DNA from 3 places in the Catellatospora sp. TT07R-123 genome. Region 3 is predicted to be linked to each of the others. Evidence: riboswitches for the same ligand, from Rfam matches in the RefSeq annotation. Region 3 holds a riboswitch; each other region holds the start of a gene.
The links. A riboswitch is a leader RNA that binds a small molecule or an ion and turns the genes downstream of it on or off. The one in region 3 is predicted to bind cobalamin.

Region 1: it holds a riboswitch for cobalamin, as region 3 does, so the genes downstream of both, Cs7R123_RS39265 (ABC transporter substrate-binding protein) here and Cs7R123_RS14210 (ribonucleoside-diphosphate reductase subunit alpha) in region 3, are expected to answer to the same signal.
Region 2: it holds a riboswitch for cobalamin, as region 3 does, so the genes downstream of both, Cs7R123_RS06520 (prenyltransferase/squalene oxidase repeat-containing protein) here and Cs7R123_RS14210 (ribonucleoside-diphosphate reductase subunit alpha) in region 3, are expected to answer to the same signal.

Annotation. Positions count from the first base shown of each region.
Region 1 covers NZ_BNEM01000002.1:4,353,911-4,359,199, forward strand. Annotated here, with positions in the region: gene Cs7R123_RS39250 (aminotransferase class V-fold PLP-dependent enzyme) at 1-162, shown strand, start outside; gene Cs7R123_RS39255 (ABC transporter ATP-binding protein) at 155-922, opposite strand; gene Cs7R123_RS39260 (iron ABC transporter permease) at 923-1,948, opposite strand; gene Cs7R123_RS39265 (ABC transporter substrate-binding protein) at 2,058-2,999, opposite strand; cobalamin riboswitch at 3,096-3,245, opposite strand; gene Cs7R123_RS39270 (DUF4229 domain-containing protein) at 3,246-3,530, opposite strand; gene Cs7R123_RS39275 (hypothetical protein) at 3,551-3,964, opposite strand; gene mqnE (aminofutalosine synthase MqnE) at 3,967-5,136, opposite strand.
Region 2 covers NZ_BNEM01000001.1:1,551,864-1,557,152, forward strand. Annotated here, with positions in the region: gene Cs7R123_RS06510 (CbiQ family ECF transporter T component) at 1-843, opposite strand, end outside; gene Cs7R123_RS06515 (hypothetical protein) at 836-1,690, opposite strand; gene Cs7R123_RS06520 (prenyltransferase/squalene oxidase repeat-containing protein) at 1,687-2,976, opposite strand; cobalamin riboswitch at 3,078-3,203, opposite strand; cobalamin riboswitch at 3,237-3,388, shown strand; gene Cs7R123_RS06525 (peptidase) at 3,714-4,742, shown strand; gene Cs7R123_RS06530 (hypothetical protein) at 4,796-5,227, shown strand.
Region 3 covers NZ_BNEM01000001.1:3,316,933-3,322,221, reverse strand. Annotated here, with positions in the region: gene Cs7R123_RS14225 (N-acetylmuramoyl-L-alanine amidase) at 1-446, opposite strand, end outside; gene ftrA (transcriptional regulator FtrA) at 613-1,644, opposite strand; gene Cs7R123_RS14215 (rhodanese-like domain-containing protein) at 1,750-2,235, shown strand; cobalamin riboswitch at 2,501-2,688, shown strand; gene Cs7R123_RS14210 (ribonucleoside-diphosphate reductase subunit alpha) at 2,874-5,276, shown strand; gene Cs7R123_RS14205 (ribonucleotide-diphosphate reductase subunit beta) at 5,267-5,289, shown strand, end outside.

The DNA.
Region 1 (5,289 bases), on a different contig from region 3:
GCGGGCACCACCCCTGAGGCGGCGGTACGCGCGCTGCGCACCAGCGGCATCGCGGCCAGCGCGACCCCGTACAACCCGTCCTATCTGCGGCTGGGCACCAGTATCGTGAACAGCCCGGCGGAGGTCGACCGGGCGGTGGCGGCGGTGCGGGCGCTCAGCTGAGCCGCACCGGCACCACGATCGGGCCGTACTCGCCCGCGATGACGCGCACCCTCGCGCGGTAGTGGCGGCCCAGCAACTCCTCGGTGAGCACCTGCGCGGGCGGCCCGTCGGCGGCGACGCGGCCGTCGGCCAGCAGCACCAGGCGGTCGGCGTACTCCCCGGCCACGGACAGGTCGTGCATGGTGGCCAGCACGGTCAGCGCGTGCTCGCGGCGCAGCCGGTCGACCAGTTCCAGCACCTCCTGCTGGTGCCCGATGTCCAGGGCGGAGGTGGGCTCGTCGAGCAGCAGCAGCGGCGCGTCCTGGGCCAGCGCGCGGGCCAGGAACACCCGCTGCCGCTCGCCGCCGGACAGGGTGGCCAGCTCGCGCGCGGCGAACCGGTGCAGGTCGAGCTGGTGCAGCGTCTGCTCCACCTTGGCCAGGTCGCGGGCGGACTCGCGGCCCAGCGTCGGGATGTACGGCGTGCGGCCGAGCAGCACGTAGTCGAGCACCCGCATGCCGGGCGGCACCACGGGCTGCTGCGCGACGGTGGCCACGAGCTGGGCGCGGCGGCGGCGCGGGAGGGCGGCGGTGCTCATACCGTCGATGGTCACCACACCCGCGTGCGCGACCGTGCCGCTCAGCGCGCGCAGCAGGGTGGATTTTCCCGCGCCGTTCGGGCCGATCACGGTGACCCACTCGCCCGCGGCGACGCTGAGGTCCACCCCGTGCAGGATCTCGGTGTCGCCGAGGGTGACCCGCACCCCGTCCAGGACCAGCATCTACAGGCTCACCCGCCGGGTGGTGCGCAGCACCAGCACGAAGAACGGCGCACCGAAGAACGCGGTGACCACGCCGATCGGCAGCTCGCCGGGGGCGATCAGGGTGCGCGCGGCCAGGTCGCACAGCGTCAGGAAGGCGGCGCCGAACAGCAGCGACAGCGGCAGGATCGACCGGTACGAGCCACCGGCCAGCAGCCGCACCACGTGCGGCACGATGATGCCGACGAACCCGATCAGCCCCGACACGGCGACGGCCGCCGCGGTGCCCAGCGACGCCGCGGCCAGCAGGATCAGGCGCGAGCGCTGCGGATGCAGCCCCAGCCCGGCCGCCTCGTCGTCACCGACGCTGAGCACGTCCAGCTCCCGCCGCAGGGCGAGCACGACCACCCCGGTGACCAGGGCGTACGGCAGCAGCAGCCGCACCTCCTGCCAGCCGTCGGTGGCCAGCCGCCCGAGCAGCCAGGAGTAGACCTCGCGGATGGTGTCCACGTTGCGCTGGAGCAGGTACGTCTGGATCGCGGCGAGGAAGCTGGAGACGGCGACCCCGGCCAGGATCAGCGTCGCCGATGACCGGTCCCGGCCCCCGGCCATGCCGAGCAGGTAGGTGACCAGCACGGCCCCGCCCGCGCCGAGGAAGGCGGCGGGGGCGAGCAGGGCGCGGTTGTCGTACGCGATGGCCATGGTGGCGCCGAGTCCGGCCCCCGCCGCGACGCCGAGCAGGTACGGGTCGGCCAGCGGGTTGCGGAAGACGCCCTGGTAGCAGCCGCCGGCCAGGGCCAGCATCGCCCCGACGAGCAGCCCGAGCACCGCGCGCGGCAGCCGCAGCTCGGTGATGATCGCGATCTCACGCGGGTTGAGCCCGGAGTTCAGCCGTACCCCCGGGATGAGGTTGAGCAGCTCGATCGCGACCGACCCGGGCGGCAGCGACACCGGCCCGAACGCCACCCCCGCCACCAGCGCGACGACCACGGCGCCGACCCCCGCCGCCAGCCACCCCGCCCGCAACCCCGCAGTCCGCACACTCACCTCGAAATCAGTCTGTCGTCGATCATGAACTTATGGCCGGGACGCGCCGTCGAGCCGTGCCATAAGTTCATGATCGACGCGGAGAAAGGGGCCGGGGCCCGGGGCCGGCCTAGGCGGCGGGGATGGTGGCGGTGGCGGTGGTGATGGCGCGGATGAGGTCGACGATGCGGGGGCCCCAGCGGGAGGCGATGTCGTCGTCGAGGGCCACCACCTGGTTCTTGGTGACGGCGGTGATGGTGGACCAGCCGGCGCGGGCCTTGACGGTGTCGGCGTTCTGGGTGCAGCACTTGGTGTCGGCGAGGAAGATCAGGTCGGGGTTCGACTTGACCAGGGATTCCGCCGTGAGCTGGGGGTAGCCGGTGCCCTTGGTGTCGGCGGCGTCGGCGACGTTGGTGAGGCCGGCCAGCGTGAACAGGGAGCCGATGAACGTCTTCGAGGTCACCGAGTACAGCGTCGGGTCGAGCTCGTAGTAGTAGGTCAGCGGCTTGCTGCGCTGCGGCAGGTCCTTGACCAGCTTCGCGATGTCGTCCTTCATCTGCTGCGCCACGGCGGCGGCCTGGTCGGCGTGGCCGGTCAGCTTGCCCAGGTCCTTGAGCTGGGCGTACGAGTCCTCCAGCGTCACCGCGGCCGGGGCCAGGAACACCGGGATCTTCAGCGCGGTCAGCTGGGCCACCACGTTGTTGGCGTCGCCGCTGAGCACGACCAGGTCGGGGCTCTTGGCCGCGATCGCCTCGGCGTTGGGCTGGAAGCCCGACAGGTCGGTCTTCGGCACCCCGGCCGGGAAGTTCGACTGGTCGTCGACGGCGGTGACCTGGCCGCCCGCGCCGACGGCGTACAGCATCTCGGTCGCGGTCGGCGACAGCGAGACGATCTTCACCGGCTGGGCGGGCAGGGTGACCGAACCGACCGTCACCGGGTATGCGGCGGCGGCGCTGGACGGGCTGGGAGTGGCGGCCGGGTCCTCGGTGGTGGCGCAGGCGGCCAGCGCGGCGACGAGGCCGGCGGCGGCGAGCGCGCCGAGGGCGCGGCGGCGGAAACGGTGCTGGAACACGGGTGATCCTCCTGTCGGTCGAGGTAGGTCTTCGCCGACAGGGCTGGGATCGAGAAAAGGGGCGCCCGGTCTGCGAGACGCCCTTCCTCGAGAGCGTTGTTCGCGACCGTCGCAGGCGACCTGGCTTGCCCACCCCTGGCGGGGCGGGATCACAGTTGCGGGACAGCGCCGGGTTCGCACCGGCTTCGCTGCGGAGCGGTCAGCGACACGCTAGTACATGCCGCTGCCCGCACCGCAAACGTGCAGTCACGAGTGTGACTTCTCCGGCTCCGCCTCGGCGGGGACGTCGTCGCCCGCGAGCGCCGCGCGGAGGTGCTCCTTCTGCTCCCGGCGGCGGTCCACCGCGCCCTCGACCTGGGCGGACACGTCGTCGCGCAGGTTGCGCAGCAGGAACCAGCCCGCGGCCGCCGACACCACGATGGCGATCATCAGCTTGACGGGCAGGCTTATGACGGGGACGAACCACAGGGCCGCGAAGACGGCCAGGAACAGGCCGAGCCTGGCCAGGGTGTACTTGACAGCAGCACTCACCCGACCAGGGTATCGGCAAGTCAGCGATTCACGAACGCAAGGCCCGTGTGCCACACCACGGCGTAGACCACGGTCGCGACCAGCGCGCCGAGGGCACCGGAGACCAGCGCGGGCAGCCCGGCCGCGAAGCCCGTCGCGAGCACGCCCAGGCCGACCCCGACCACGGCCGCCAGCAGCGCGGTGGGCAGCCGGGCGGACCAGTCGCGGGCCGCCCGGAACTGCTCGACGAAGATCATCGCCGGGAAGACCGCGGCCAGCCAGCCGTTGAGCGAGCCGAAGCGGCCCAGCCCGAGCAGGGCGAAGACCCCGTCGAAGACGGCCATGGCCGCCACCGACAGCAGCACGCCGACCACCGTGTACGCGAGCAGATCGGTCAACGCGACGATCTTGCCCGACTCGTCCCGCTGGGGACCGCGGACCGCGGACTCGGCCACGCTCAGGCCCAGACCTGCTGCGGTTCGGCGCGGCGCTCGGCCAGGCTCTGCGGCCGGCCGTACTCGCGCACGACCTGGTAGCGGGTGTCCCGCTCGACCGGCTGGAAGCCGGCGTCCCAGATCAGGTGCAGCAGGTCGTCGCGGTGCATGGTGTTCGGCGTGCCGTACGAGTCGGCGTCGTGCGTGATCTTGTATTCGACCACCGAGCCGTCCAGGTCGTCGACGCCGAAGTTCAGCGACAGCTGCGCCACCGACAGGCCGTGCATGACCCAGAAGCACTTGACGTGGTCGAAGTTGTCCAGCATCAGGCGCGACACCGCGAACGTCTTGAGCGACTCGGCGGGCGAGGCCATCGTGGTGCGGGCCTGGATCCGGTTGCGGACCTTGCCGTCGGCGCTGTCGTGGAAGTCGTGCTGGTAGCGCAGCGGGATGAAGACGGTGAAGCCGCCGGTCTCGTCCTGCAGCTCGCGCAGGCGCAGCACGTGGTCGACGCGGTGGCGCGGCTCCTCGATGTGGCCGTACAGCATCGTCGAGGGGGTGCGCAGGCCCTTGCTGTGCGCCAGCCGGTGGATGCGCGACCAGTCCTCCCAGTGGCAGGCGTGGTCGACGATGTGCTGCCGGACCTCCCAGTCGAAGATCTCGGCGCCGCCGCCGGTCAGCGACTCCAGGCCCGCCTCCATCAGCTCGTCGAGGATCGCGTCGGCGGTCAGGCCGGAGATCTTCTCGAACCACTGCACCTCGGTCGCGGTGAACGCCTTCAGCTTGACGTTCGGCAGCGCCTGCTTGAGCTCCTTGAGCACGCGCGGGTAGTAGCGCCACGGCAGCGTCGGGTGCAGACCGTTGACGATGTGCAGCTCGGTGAGCTGCTCGTCCTTCATCTCCAGCGCCTTGGCGACGGCCTGCTCCACCCGCATGGTGTAGGCGTCCTTCTCACCCGGCTTGCGCTGGAACGAGCAGTATGCGCAGCTCGCCGAGCAGACGTTCGTCAGGTTCAGGTGCCGGTTGACGTTGAACATCACCCGGTCGCCGTTCTTCTCCGTCCGAACGTGGTGGGCCAGGCGTCCCAGCCAGGCGAGATCGTCACTCGCGTACAGAGCCTCGCCGTCCTCGCGCGTCAGGCGCTCTCCGGCATAGACCTTCTGCTCCAGCTCACGCTTCAAACCCACGTCCATGGGAGCCAGCGTACGACGCCCGGTCCGGACCCCTTACCGTGCCCTGGTCCGACGCCGACGCGACACCTGACCGACGCCTGGTCGACACCGGACAGGGTCGACACCGAGGGCGAATTCAGGTAGGAACTTCATGGGACCAACGGGGAGGATGGG
Region 2 (5,289 bases), 1.8 Mb from region 3:
CCCGCCGGTGCACAGCACCGCCCCGGCGGCGAACCCGGCCGTGCCGACGGCGCCGGGGACGGTCGGGTCGAGCAGGCCGTACGCGCCGACGCACAGGCCGGTCATCCCGGTGAGCATGAGCGCGCCCGTGACCAGCCGCGACGTACGGGTGGCCGAACCGGTGCGGCCGTAGCCGCGCGAGTCCATCGCGGCGGCCAGCCGCAGCGACCGGTCGAGGGCGTCGTGCAGCACCGGCAGCGCGATCGCGCGCAGCGCCCGCAGGCCGCGGGTGCGCCCGGCGCGCAGGCGGCGGGCGCGGGCCACCCGCTGCACGCTCTCGACCAGCTGCGGGGCCACCGTCAGCGCGACGGTGACCGCGACGCCGAGCTCGTACAGGGCACCGGGCAGCACCCGCAGCGCCCGTTTCGGGTTGGCCAGCGTGTTCGCGGCGCCGATGCAGCACAGCAGGCAGGCCAGCCGCATGCCGTCCAGCGCGGCCGACAGCACGGCCTCGGCGGAGACGGGGCCGCCGAGCTGGATGCCCGCGTACCAGTCGGGGGTGGGCACCTGCGGCAGGGTGAGCAGGATGTGGTCGCCGGGGCCGGTGCCGGAGGCGAACACGGCCCGGAACAGCACCCGGATCGCGATCACGGTCAGCGCCAGCAGCAGGTAGTAGCCGAAGGCGCGGGCCCAGGGCGCGTCGCCCCGGCGCAGCGTCACCGCCAGCCCGAGCACCGCGAAGATCAGCGCCAGCAGCAGCGGGTTGCCGGTGCGGCTGGCCGCGGTGGCCAGGGCCAGCGCCCACAGCCACCACGCGACCGGGTGCAGCGCCCGGGGCAGCCGCGCGGCGGCCAGGCTAGTCATCGGCGGCGGCGCGCCTGCGGCGTACCGCGACGACCGCACCCGTGCCGAGCAGCAGCACGATCGCGGCGGTGACCAGCAGCGGCACCGCCGTGCCCGGGTCCTGCGGCGCGGCGGCCCCGGTGGGCGCCGCGTCGACGATCGGCGGGACGTCCTCGGTCGGTGCCGCGGTCTCGCTCACCGAGGCGCTCGGCATCGCGGCCGGGGCCGAGGGTCCGGCCGAAGTGGACGCTGCGGCGGCCGAGGCGGACGGTCGCGCGGTGGACGCCGAGGGCCGGGCCGTGGTCGGGCGCGGTTTCGGGGTGGGCGAGCCGATGGGGCTGGTGTTGCGGGCGCGCACGCTGTCCGGGCTGAACCTCGGCCTGCCCTGGCTGCCGTCCGTGGCCGTGGCGCCGAACGTCCACAGGTCGACGCTGCCGGGTTTCGGGTGGTAGCCCATCGCGCCGAGCTGCGAGTACGACCACGAGTCCTGCCCCGGATCGGCGTGCCAGTACGACCAGTACGCCGTAGCCGGGGGTGTCAGCACGCACTTCTCGGTCGCCGAGGTCGGATACTGCGTGCCGCCCTGGTAACCGGAGTAGCCGATGCGGCACACGAACGCCGGGCCGTCGTGCTGGGTCCCGGCGGTCTTCCAGCCGCCCTGGTTGAGCAGCTGGTATCCGGTCGTCGGGGTGGTGCCGCAGGCACGCAGCAGCGGCCCGCCCCAGTGGCTGAAGTCCACCGCCAGGATCACCCCGGAACTGGTGGTGCACTTCCCGACCGGCTGCGGCGCGGCCGCGGCGGGCGCGCCGGGCGCGAGCATCACCGCCGCGAGCAGCACCAGCGCCGCGACCGAGCCGCGCCGGTTCACCGGCCGCCGCCCTCGGTCCGGCGCCGCAGGCCGATGAGCAGCGCCATCCCGGCCACGATCAGCACCAGCGCGACCGCGACGATCGCCGTCAGCGGCAGGCCGGTGACCGGCAGCCCTCCCCCGGCACCGGTCGGCGACGCCGACGGCGAGCCGCCGGTCCGCGACGGGGTCGGCGAGCCCGCGGACGGCGACGGCGAGCTGCCGGCACGCGACGGCGACGGCGACGCGGCGGACGGCGAGGGCGAGGCGGCGGGCGTGTGGACGTCGCGCAGCAGCGTGCCGAACGAGATCCCGGTCGCGCCGCTGACCGCCTGCGTCGAGGAGCGCAGGTCCGAGCCGTCGGTGCCCAGTGCGACGTCGAATCCGCCGTCGCTGTTCTGCTGCTGGGCCAGGAAGGCGCGTGCCTTGCCGAGCTGCGCGGCGTACGTGTCGGCGCGCAGCGACAGGCCCTGCACCGCCAGCGCGGTGGAGTTGGTCGAGTCACCGGCCGCGCCCGGGAAGCCGCCGTGCGCCTTCTGCTGCCCGGCGATCCAGGCCAGGGCCGCGTCCACCGCCGAGTCGTGGCCGCCCGCCAGGACCAGGGCCATCGCGGCCATCGCGGTGCTGTCGACGTCGCGGTCCTGGTCGGTCGCCGGGATCAGGCTCGGGAACGATCCGTCGGCGCGCTGGAGGCCGAGCAGGAACGTGACCGGGCTCGCCGCGTCGGCGGCCCGCCCGGCGCGCAACTGCGCGACCACGCCGAGGACCTGCCCGAACGTCGAGGTGGCCCAGGCGTAGTTGCCGGGTCCGGCGCAGCCGGCGGCCTCGTCGGTCTTCGCGCAGGTCACGTCCTTGAGGGCGGCGATCAGGTCGTGACCGCCGAAGGCGCCCGGGTCGTACCCGGTGACCTGCGCCAGCACGGCGACCTTGCCGATGGCGCCGCCGGAGGCGAACTCGGTGCCGATGCCGAGCCAGGCGTCGACGGTGAACCCGCCGTCGCCGACGACCCCGCCGGTGCGGATGAACTCGGTGACCGCGCGCAGCCGCGCGTCGTCGGACCCGGTCGCGGCCAGCGCGAACGCCCCGTCGATGCTCAGGCCGAAGTCGGGGAACCCGGGAAACGACTCGTAGTAGCGGCCGTCCTGGAGATTGGCCGGGGCGACCAGGTATGCCACACCTTTGGCCAGGTCGGGGCCGGACTCCGCCGGGGCCTGCGCGAGCGGGCGGGCGGCGGCGGGGGCCGCGACGGCGAACGCGGCGACGGCGGCGAGCAGGGCGGCGGCCGCGCGGCGGCGGATGACGGGCATGAGGGCTCCCGGGGGTGAGCGGCGCTGGCGCGGACACCGACCGCCCGCGGAAACGCTGCCCCGGGTGCTCAGGCTCCGCGCCGTGGACCACGACGACGCTGGTGGTTTGCTGCGTTCCAGCCAGGTAATCCGACTCGTCCAAAAAGGACCTACGGCTGCGGGCCAGTGCCGGGATTCGACCGGCTTCCCCTGAGGTGCTGGAACGCAGCCATCCGACCACATGTGGTCTGCAAGCGTCAACGCGGGGGCGGTGTCACGTACGCAACTCGCGCGAAACCGGGGGCATGGCTTAGCGTGAGGTCGTCATCGCGTAGGGGAACCCGGTGTGAGCCCGGGGCTGACGCGCAACGGTATGGACGCGACCACCATCACGTCCGGAGCCCGAACACCTGCCGGTGACGCTCCACCCTGCGGATACCGTCCACGCGTCTTGGGCCCGGCCGCCTCGCTCCAGGTCTGGCGAAGACCGGGCGAGGCACGCCGCTCCCATGGCGCCCAGAAGGAGTGCCATGTCCCCCTTTCACGTCCCGGCCGCCGCGTGCGCCGGGCCGGCGCGGGCCTCGCGATCGCCCTCGCCCTCCTGGCCCGGTGCCAGGCTTGTACCGCCGGCCGCCACGGGCCGCCGGCAGCGATACGAAGGCAATCAGCCGGCCCCGGCCGGCGGCATGACCCACGGCGCCTGACTCCACTTTCGACACTGGCCCCGGCATGCCGCCGCGGGCCGGAAAGGCACACCCATGATCCGCACCATCGTGCGGCGGCTAGCCGTGCTCACCGCCGCCACCGCCGCTCTCGCCCTGGTCGCCACCGCTCCGGCCGCCGCCGCCCCGACCCTGAACCGGGCCGACGCGGCGGCGGGCTGGCTGGCCCGCCAGCTCGTCGACGGCGAGCGCTTCGAGGTCGTGTTCGACGGCGTCGCCTACGCCGACCAGGGCCTGACCATCGACGCGGTGTTCGCGTTCGCCGCCTCGAAGACCGGCGGCAGCTACCGCGACGCCGCCCTGTCGTGGCTGGCCGAGCCGGGCACGCTCACCGGGTACATCGGCGACGGCACCGAGGCGTACGCCGGGGCCACCGCCAAGCTCGCGCTGGCCGCCGAGGTCACCGGCGCCGATCCGGCCGCGTTCGGCGGCGTCGACCTGGTCACGCGGCTGCGCGGCCTCCAGGCGACCTCGGGCCGGTTCAGCGACCGGTCTGCCTGGGGCGACTTCAGCAACTCGTTCACCCAGTCACTGGCCGTCATCGCGCTGGACCGCACGGCCGCGGGCGCACCCGCCTCGGCGGTGTCGTACCTGGCCGGGACCGCCTGCGCCGACGGCAGCTTCCCGCTCTACCTGGAGCAGCCGGTCTGCACCGGCGACGTCGACGCGACCGCGCTGGCGGTGCAGGCGCTGCGGGCCGCGGGCGACCACGTCCACGCGTACGGCGGCCTGACCTGGCTGGTCGCCCAGCAGCAGGCCGACGGCGGTTTCGCCTCGGCCGGGGTCGCCAACGCCAACAGCACCGGTCTGGCCGCCCAGGCGCTGCAGTCCAGCGGCCGCCTGCTGGCGGCGGCCAAGGCCCGCACGTTCCTGCGCGGGCTCCAGGTCGGCTGCGCCGGTGCGGCCGCCGACCGGGGCGCGATCGCGTACACGGCCGGGGCCTTCGACCCGGCGACCGCCCCGCGCGCGACCGCGCAGGCCGTGCTCGGCCTGACCGGCCGCGGCTACGCCGACCTCGACGCGGCGGGTTCCAGCCCGGCCGCCCCCACCCTCGCCTGCCCGTGAAAGGACCCGTCATGAACCGCCGTCTCGGCCGGGCGCTGACCGCCCTGCTCAGCATGCTCACCCTGTCCACCGGCGCCGTGCTGGTGCAGGCTCCCGCCGCGCACGCGGCCGCCTGCTCCGGCAGCACCGGCGTCACCGTCGTCGTCGACTTCGCCTCGCTGGGCGGCGGCGTCGTCACCGCGTGCGCGCCCGGCGACCCGACCAGCGGCCTGACCGCGCTGACCGGCGGCGGGTTCACCGTCGCCGGCACGCAGCGCTGGGGCCTGGCGTTCGTCTGCCGCATCAACGGGCTCCCGACCGCCGCGCAGCAGGCGTGCGTGAACACGCCGCCCGCGACGGCGTACTGGTCGTACTGGCACGCCAGCACCCACGGCGCCGCCTGGACGTACAGCTCGTCGGGCGCCAGCAGCTACAACCCGGCGCCGGGCACCGTCGAGGGCTGGGCCTTCGGCGCGGGCGCGGCACCGTCCATCACCGCACCCTGACCGCACCCTGACCGGCGGGTGGTCGGCGGCGTCCCGCGCCGCCGACCACCCCATGAGCGGAA
Region 3 (5,289 bases):
CCGATGGCCTGGTCGTTCTGGCCGGGGCAGTGTGCGCCGACGACCATGCCGTTGCCGCTGGTCAGGTGGGACAGGCTGTAGTGGCGGCCCTCGGTGATGAAGCCGCCCCGGCTGACCGTGAAATGCTGGCCGGTGTCGGACCAGCCGTTGCTGTCCATGTGGTAGTTCTGAATGGACCTGGCCAGCGAGAACGCGTGGGCCTGCGTGTAGTCGGTGGAGTTCGCCGTCGCCGTGTGGTGAATGATGATCTTGTTGGCGTCGGTGGCGATCTGCGACAGGGTCGAGGACGGGTTGCGGGCGCCCCAGGTGGCGCAACCGGCGATGGTCGGCGCGGCGACGGCCGCGGCGGCCGGTCCGGCGATGCTCAGTTCGAGCCCGCCGAGGGCGGCACCGGTGCCGAGCAGCACGGCGCCGCGGAACATGTCGCGTCGGGACAGTGGGGACATGGGTTCACTCCACAGTGAGGGATGAGTGGATGAACCCGCGCAGCGAAACTTTTCTACCAACTGCTGGAATTTCGCGCAAGACGGCAACCATCGAGGGGCCTCAGCGCGTGTCGATGAAGGCGGGTCCGGTGCCGTTTTACGGGGGCGGCACCGGGCTTACCAAAAGCTACCTGGCGCGGAACGTGCGCCGGTAGGCCGAGGGCGAGGTGCGCATGCACCGTCCGAAATGGTGCCGGAACGTGACCGGGCTGTCGAAGCCCACCGCCGCCGCCACCGCCTCGACCGGGCTGTCCGCAGCCTCCAGCAGCGGCAGGCTCGCCGCGATCCGCTGCTCGATCAGCCAGCGGATCGGGCTGGTGCCGGTCTGCCGGGCGAAGTGCCGCAGGAATGTGCGCGGTGACATGTGCGCCCGCGCGGCCAGCGCGTCGACCGACAGCGGCTGGTCCAGGTGCGCCAGGGCCCAGGACATCGCCTGGGCCACGCCGTCGTCGCCGGGCAGTTCGCGGACCGGCGACTTGATGAACTGCGCCTGCCCGCCGTCGCGGTGCGGGGGCAGCACCAGGCGCCGGGCCACGCTGTTGGCGGTCTGCGCGCCGTGGTCGCGGCGTACCAGGTGCAGGCACAGGTCCAGCCCGGCGGCGCTGCCCGCGCTGGTGACGACCTGGCCGCTGTCGACGTACAGCACGTCGGGGGTGACCTCGACCAGCGGGTGGCGCTCGCGCAGCAGGGCCGCGTAGCGCCAGTGCGTGGTCGCGGCCCGCCCGTCCAGCAGCCCGGCCGCGGCCAGCGCGAACGCGCCCGAGCAGATCGACACGATTCGGGCGCCCCGGTCCGCGGCCGTCCGCAGCGCGGCGACGAGTGCGGCCGACACGGGCGCCCTGACGTCGGCGACCCCGGGCACGATCACGGTGTCGGCGGCGGCCAGCACGTCCAGCCCGTGCGCGGCGGTGATGGTGAACCCGCCGACGGCGGGCAGCGGCTCGGGCGTCTCGGCGCAGACGGCCAGGTCGTACCAGGGTGCGGCGAGTTCGGGGCGGTCCAGCCCGAACACCTCGACCACGCAGCCCAGCTCGAACGGCGCCATCCCGGCGAACGCCAGCACGGCGACGCGGTGGCGCGGGCGGGTCTCCAGCCGGACGGCCACGGGCGGGGCGGAGGGCGCGGCGATGGGCGCGGCGATGGGCGCGGCGAGGGGCATGGCGGGATCTTAGCGAAGGGCGGCGTTGCCGCCACTTCTTCCGCACCGCGTACGCCCGCAGGATGGTCTTGCCCAGCCGGACCACCGACCACCAGGAGAAACGCGATGTCCGCCAGCCTGTCCACGTCGCCCACCGCCGCCGTCCTGTCGACCCCGCCGGCCACCGCGGAGCTGGCTATCGCCCATTTCGCCGCGAAGCTCGCCTTCGAGACCGACGTCTCCGACGTGCACGCCGACCTGGCGGCCGGGGTGCCCGGGATCACGGTGGTCGACACGCGATCGCTGGAGGCGTGGGAGCAGGGTCACATCCCGGGTGCGGTGCACCTGCCGACCGCCCGGATCGCGGCCCGCGCCGCCGAGCTGATCGGCCCTGACCAGGTCGTCGTCACCTACTGCTGGGGACCGGGGTGCAACGGCTCGACCCGCGCCGCGCTCGCCTTCGCCCGCCTGGGCCACCCGGTCAAGGAGATGATCGGCGGCTACGAGTACTGGGTCCGCGAGGGCTTCCCGACGCAGACCCTGCTGGGCGTGCGGCACAACGACGTCGACCCGCTCACCGCCCCGGCCAGCGGTGCCGCCTGCGCCTGCTGACCGGCCGCTCAGGCCGCCCAGCGCGGCTCCCGCGTTCATGTATAGACACCGCCGGTTGCGGTCCATCGACGACACGCCGCGCTTCATCTGGGGTCGCTTTCGCCGCCCACCCACTAGATGTAGTGTGATGGCATCGCTGGTCCACCCCTCCGGCACAGTGACGGGCGCAGTGCGCGATCGTCGCAGGCCGGGTCGGGTGGGGCCATCGCGGCAGCCATCCTCGCGGCGGTCCGGCCATGCCGGGCCTCCGCGAGGCTGCCGTGACAACAGGGAACCCGGTGCGACTCCGGGACTGCCCCGCAGCGGTGAGTGGGAACGAACCCGCCCCGCGAGGACGCGACCTCGTGGAGCAGCACTGGGCCACCCGGCCCGGGAAGCGGCGGATTAGGTCAGCCGGACGAACACGGCCCGCGAAGCCGTGTCGACCGGCCGTGCCCACGAGTCCGAAGACCTGCCAGCGTGCGCGCGCGGACCTGACCCGTGCGCGCCGTACACACCGGGCCGCGCGGGACGGTCCACGGTGGATCGCGCGCGCCCGGAACGGGGTGCCGTCGCGCTCCGGCGTGCCGTCTCTCGCACGATGAGGGGTAGCGCACGCGTTGACCAGCACGATCACGGCCGGAACGCCCGTCGCGGGTATGCAGACCGGCACGACCTGGGACGCCGGACCGGCGGACAGACTCGCACAGCAGCTCGGCGCGGCGGCTGAGGGCCTGCCCGACGTCGACCCCGGCACGGTGCTCGCCCCCGTCGTCGCGGGCGTGTGGCCGGGCGCCACCGAGGCCGACCTGCGGCTGCGTGCCATCGAGACCGCCGCGGCGCTGGTGGTGCGGGAACCGGCGTACAGCAGGCTGGCCGCGCGCCTGCTCGCGGTGCACGTCGCCGAGGAGGCCGCCACCCAGGGCGTACGTGACTTCGCCGACGCGGTGCGCGCCGGGCACGAGGCGGGCCTGCTCGCCGACGACCTCGCCGCGTTCGTGTCGGTCCACTCCGGCGAGCTGGCGGCGCTGATCGACCCGGCCGCCGACGACCGCTTCGAATACTTCGGCCTGCGCACCGTCTACGACCGCTACCTGCTGCGCCACCCGGTCACCCGGCGCGTGCTGGAGACTCCGCAGCACTTCCTGCTGCGCGTGGCGTGCGGCCTGATGGGCGAGGTCGGCACCGCGAGCACCGCCGGGCTGCGCCTGCCCGGCAGCGTCGCCGAGGTCGCCCGGCTGTACGCCATCCTCAGCCGCCTGGCCTACCTGCCCAGCTCGCCCACGCTGTTCAACGCCGGGGCCCGCCGACCCCAGCTGAGCAGCTGCTTCCTGCTCGACTCGCCCCGCGACGAGCTGGAGTCGATCTACGAGCGCTACGCGCAGATCGCCCGGCTGTCCAAGTACGCCGGGGGCATCGGGGTGGCGTGGTCGCGGATCCGGTCCCGGGGCTCGCTGATCCGCGGCACCAACGGCCTGTCCAACGGCATCGTGCCGTGGCTGCGCACGCTGGACGCCAGCGTCGCCGCGGTCAACCAGGGCGGCCGCCGCAAGGGCGCGGCCTGCGTCTACCTGGAGACCTGGCACGCCGACCTCGACGACTTCCTCCAGCTGCGCGACTCCACCGGCGACGAGAGCCGCCGCACCCACAACCTGCACCTGGCCAACTGGGTGCCCGACGAGTTCATGCGCCGGGTCGAGGCGGACGCGAGCTGGTCGCTGTTCGACCCCAAGGACGTGCCGCAGCTGGTCGACCTGTGGGGCGACGAGTTCGACGCCGCCTACCGGGCGGCCGAGGCGGCCGGCCTGGCCGTGCGTACGCTGCCCGCCCGCGACCTGTACGGCCGGATGATGCGCACCCTGGCCCAGACCGGCAACGGCTGGATGACGTTCAAGGACGCCGCCAACCGCACCTGCAACCAGACCGCCGTGCCCGGCAACACCGTGCACCTGTCCAACCTGTGCACCGAGATCCTTGAGGTGACCAGCGACGACGAGACCGCGGTGTGCAACCTCGGCTCGATCAACCTGGCCGCCCACTGCGGCCCGGCCGGGGTCGACTGGGCCGGGCTGCGCGACACGGTCACCGTCGCGGTGCGGGTGCTCGACCGCACCATCGACCTGTCCTACTACCCGACCGGGCAGGCGGCCGGGGCCAACAGCCGCTGGCGGCCGATCGGGCTGGGCGTGATGGGCCTGGCCGACGTCTTCTTCACCCTCGGTCTGGACTTCGACTCGCCCGAGGCGCTGGCCCTGTCCACCCGCATCGCCGAGGAGATCGCGCTCGCGGCGTACGACACCAGCGCCGACCTGGCCGCGTCGCTCGGCGCGCACCCGACCTACGCCGACACCCGCGCCGCGCGCGGGGTGCTGCACCCCGACCACTGGGCCGACGCCGAGCACACCCGCCCGCACGAGTGGGCGGCGCTGCGGGAGAAGATCGCCCGCACCGGGCTGCGCAACTCGCTGCTCATCGCGATCGCGCCGACCGCCACCATCGCCTCGATCGCCGGCTGCGCCGAGTGCATCGAGCCGCCGGTGGCCAACGTGTTCAAGCGCGAGACCCTGTCCGGCGAGTTCCTCCAGGTCAACCGCTACCTGGTGGACGAGCTGAAGGCACGGGGCCTGTGGACCGAGGCGCTGCGTGAGCGCATCCTGTCGGCCGAGGGCTCCATCGCCGAGATCGACCAGATTCCGGCGGAGCTGCGTTCCCGCTTCCGCACCGCGTGGGAGCTGCCGCAGCGCGCCCTGATCGACCTGGCCGCCGCCCGCGCGCCGTACATCGACCAGTCGCAGTCGCTGAACCTGTTCATGGCCGCGCCCCAGATCGGCAAGCTCTCCTCGATGTACGCCTACGCCTGGCGCAAGGGCCTGAAGACCACCTACTACCTGCGCTCCCGCCCGGCGACCTCGATCGCCAAGACCACCACGCGGGCAGCCGCCCCGGCCGCCCCGGCCGGCCCGGCGCCGGTCGCCGTCGCGCCCGCGCAGCCGCTGCGGGCGGCCACGGGGCTGATCGAGTTCAACCTGGAGAACCCGGAGATCTGCGAGGCATGCCAGTGACCGCCGAACCGAA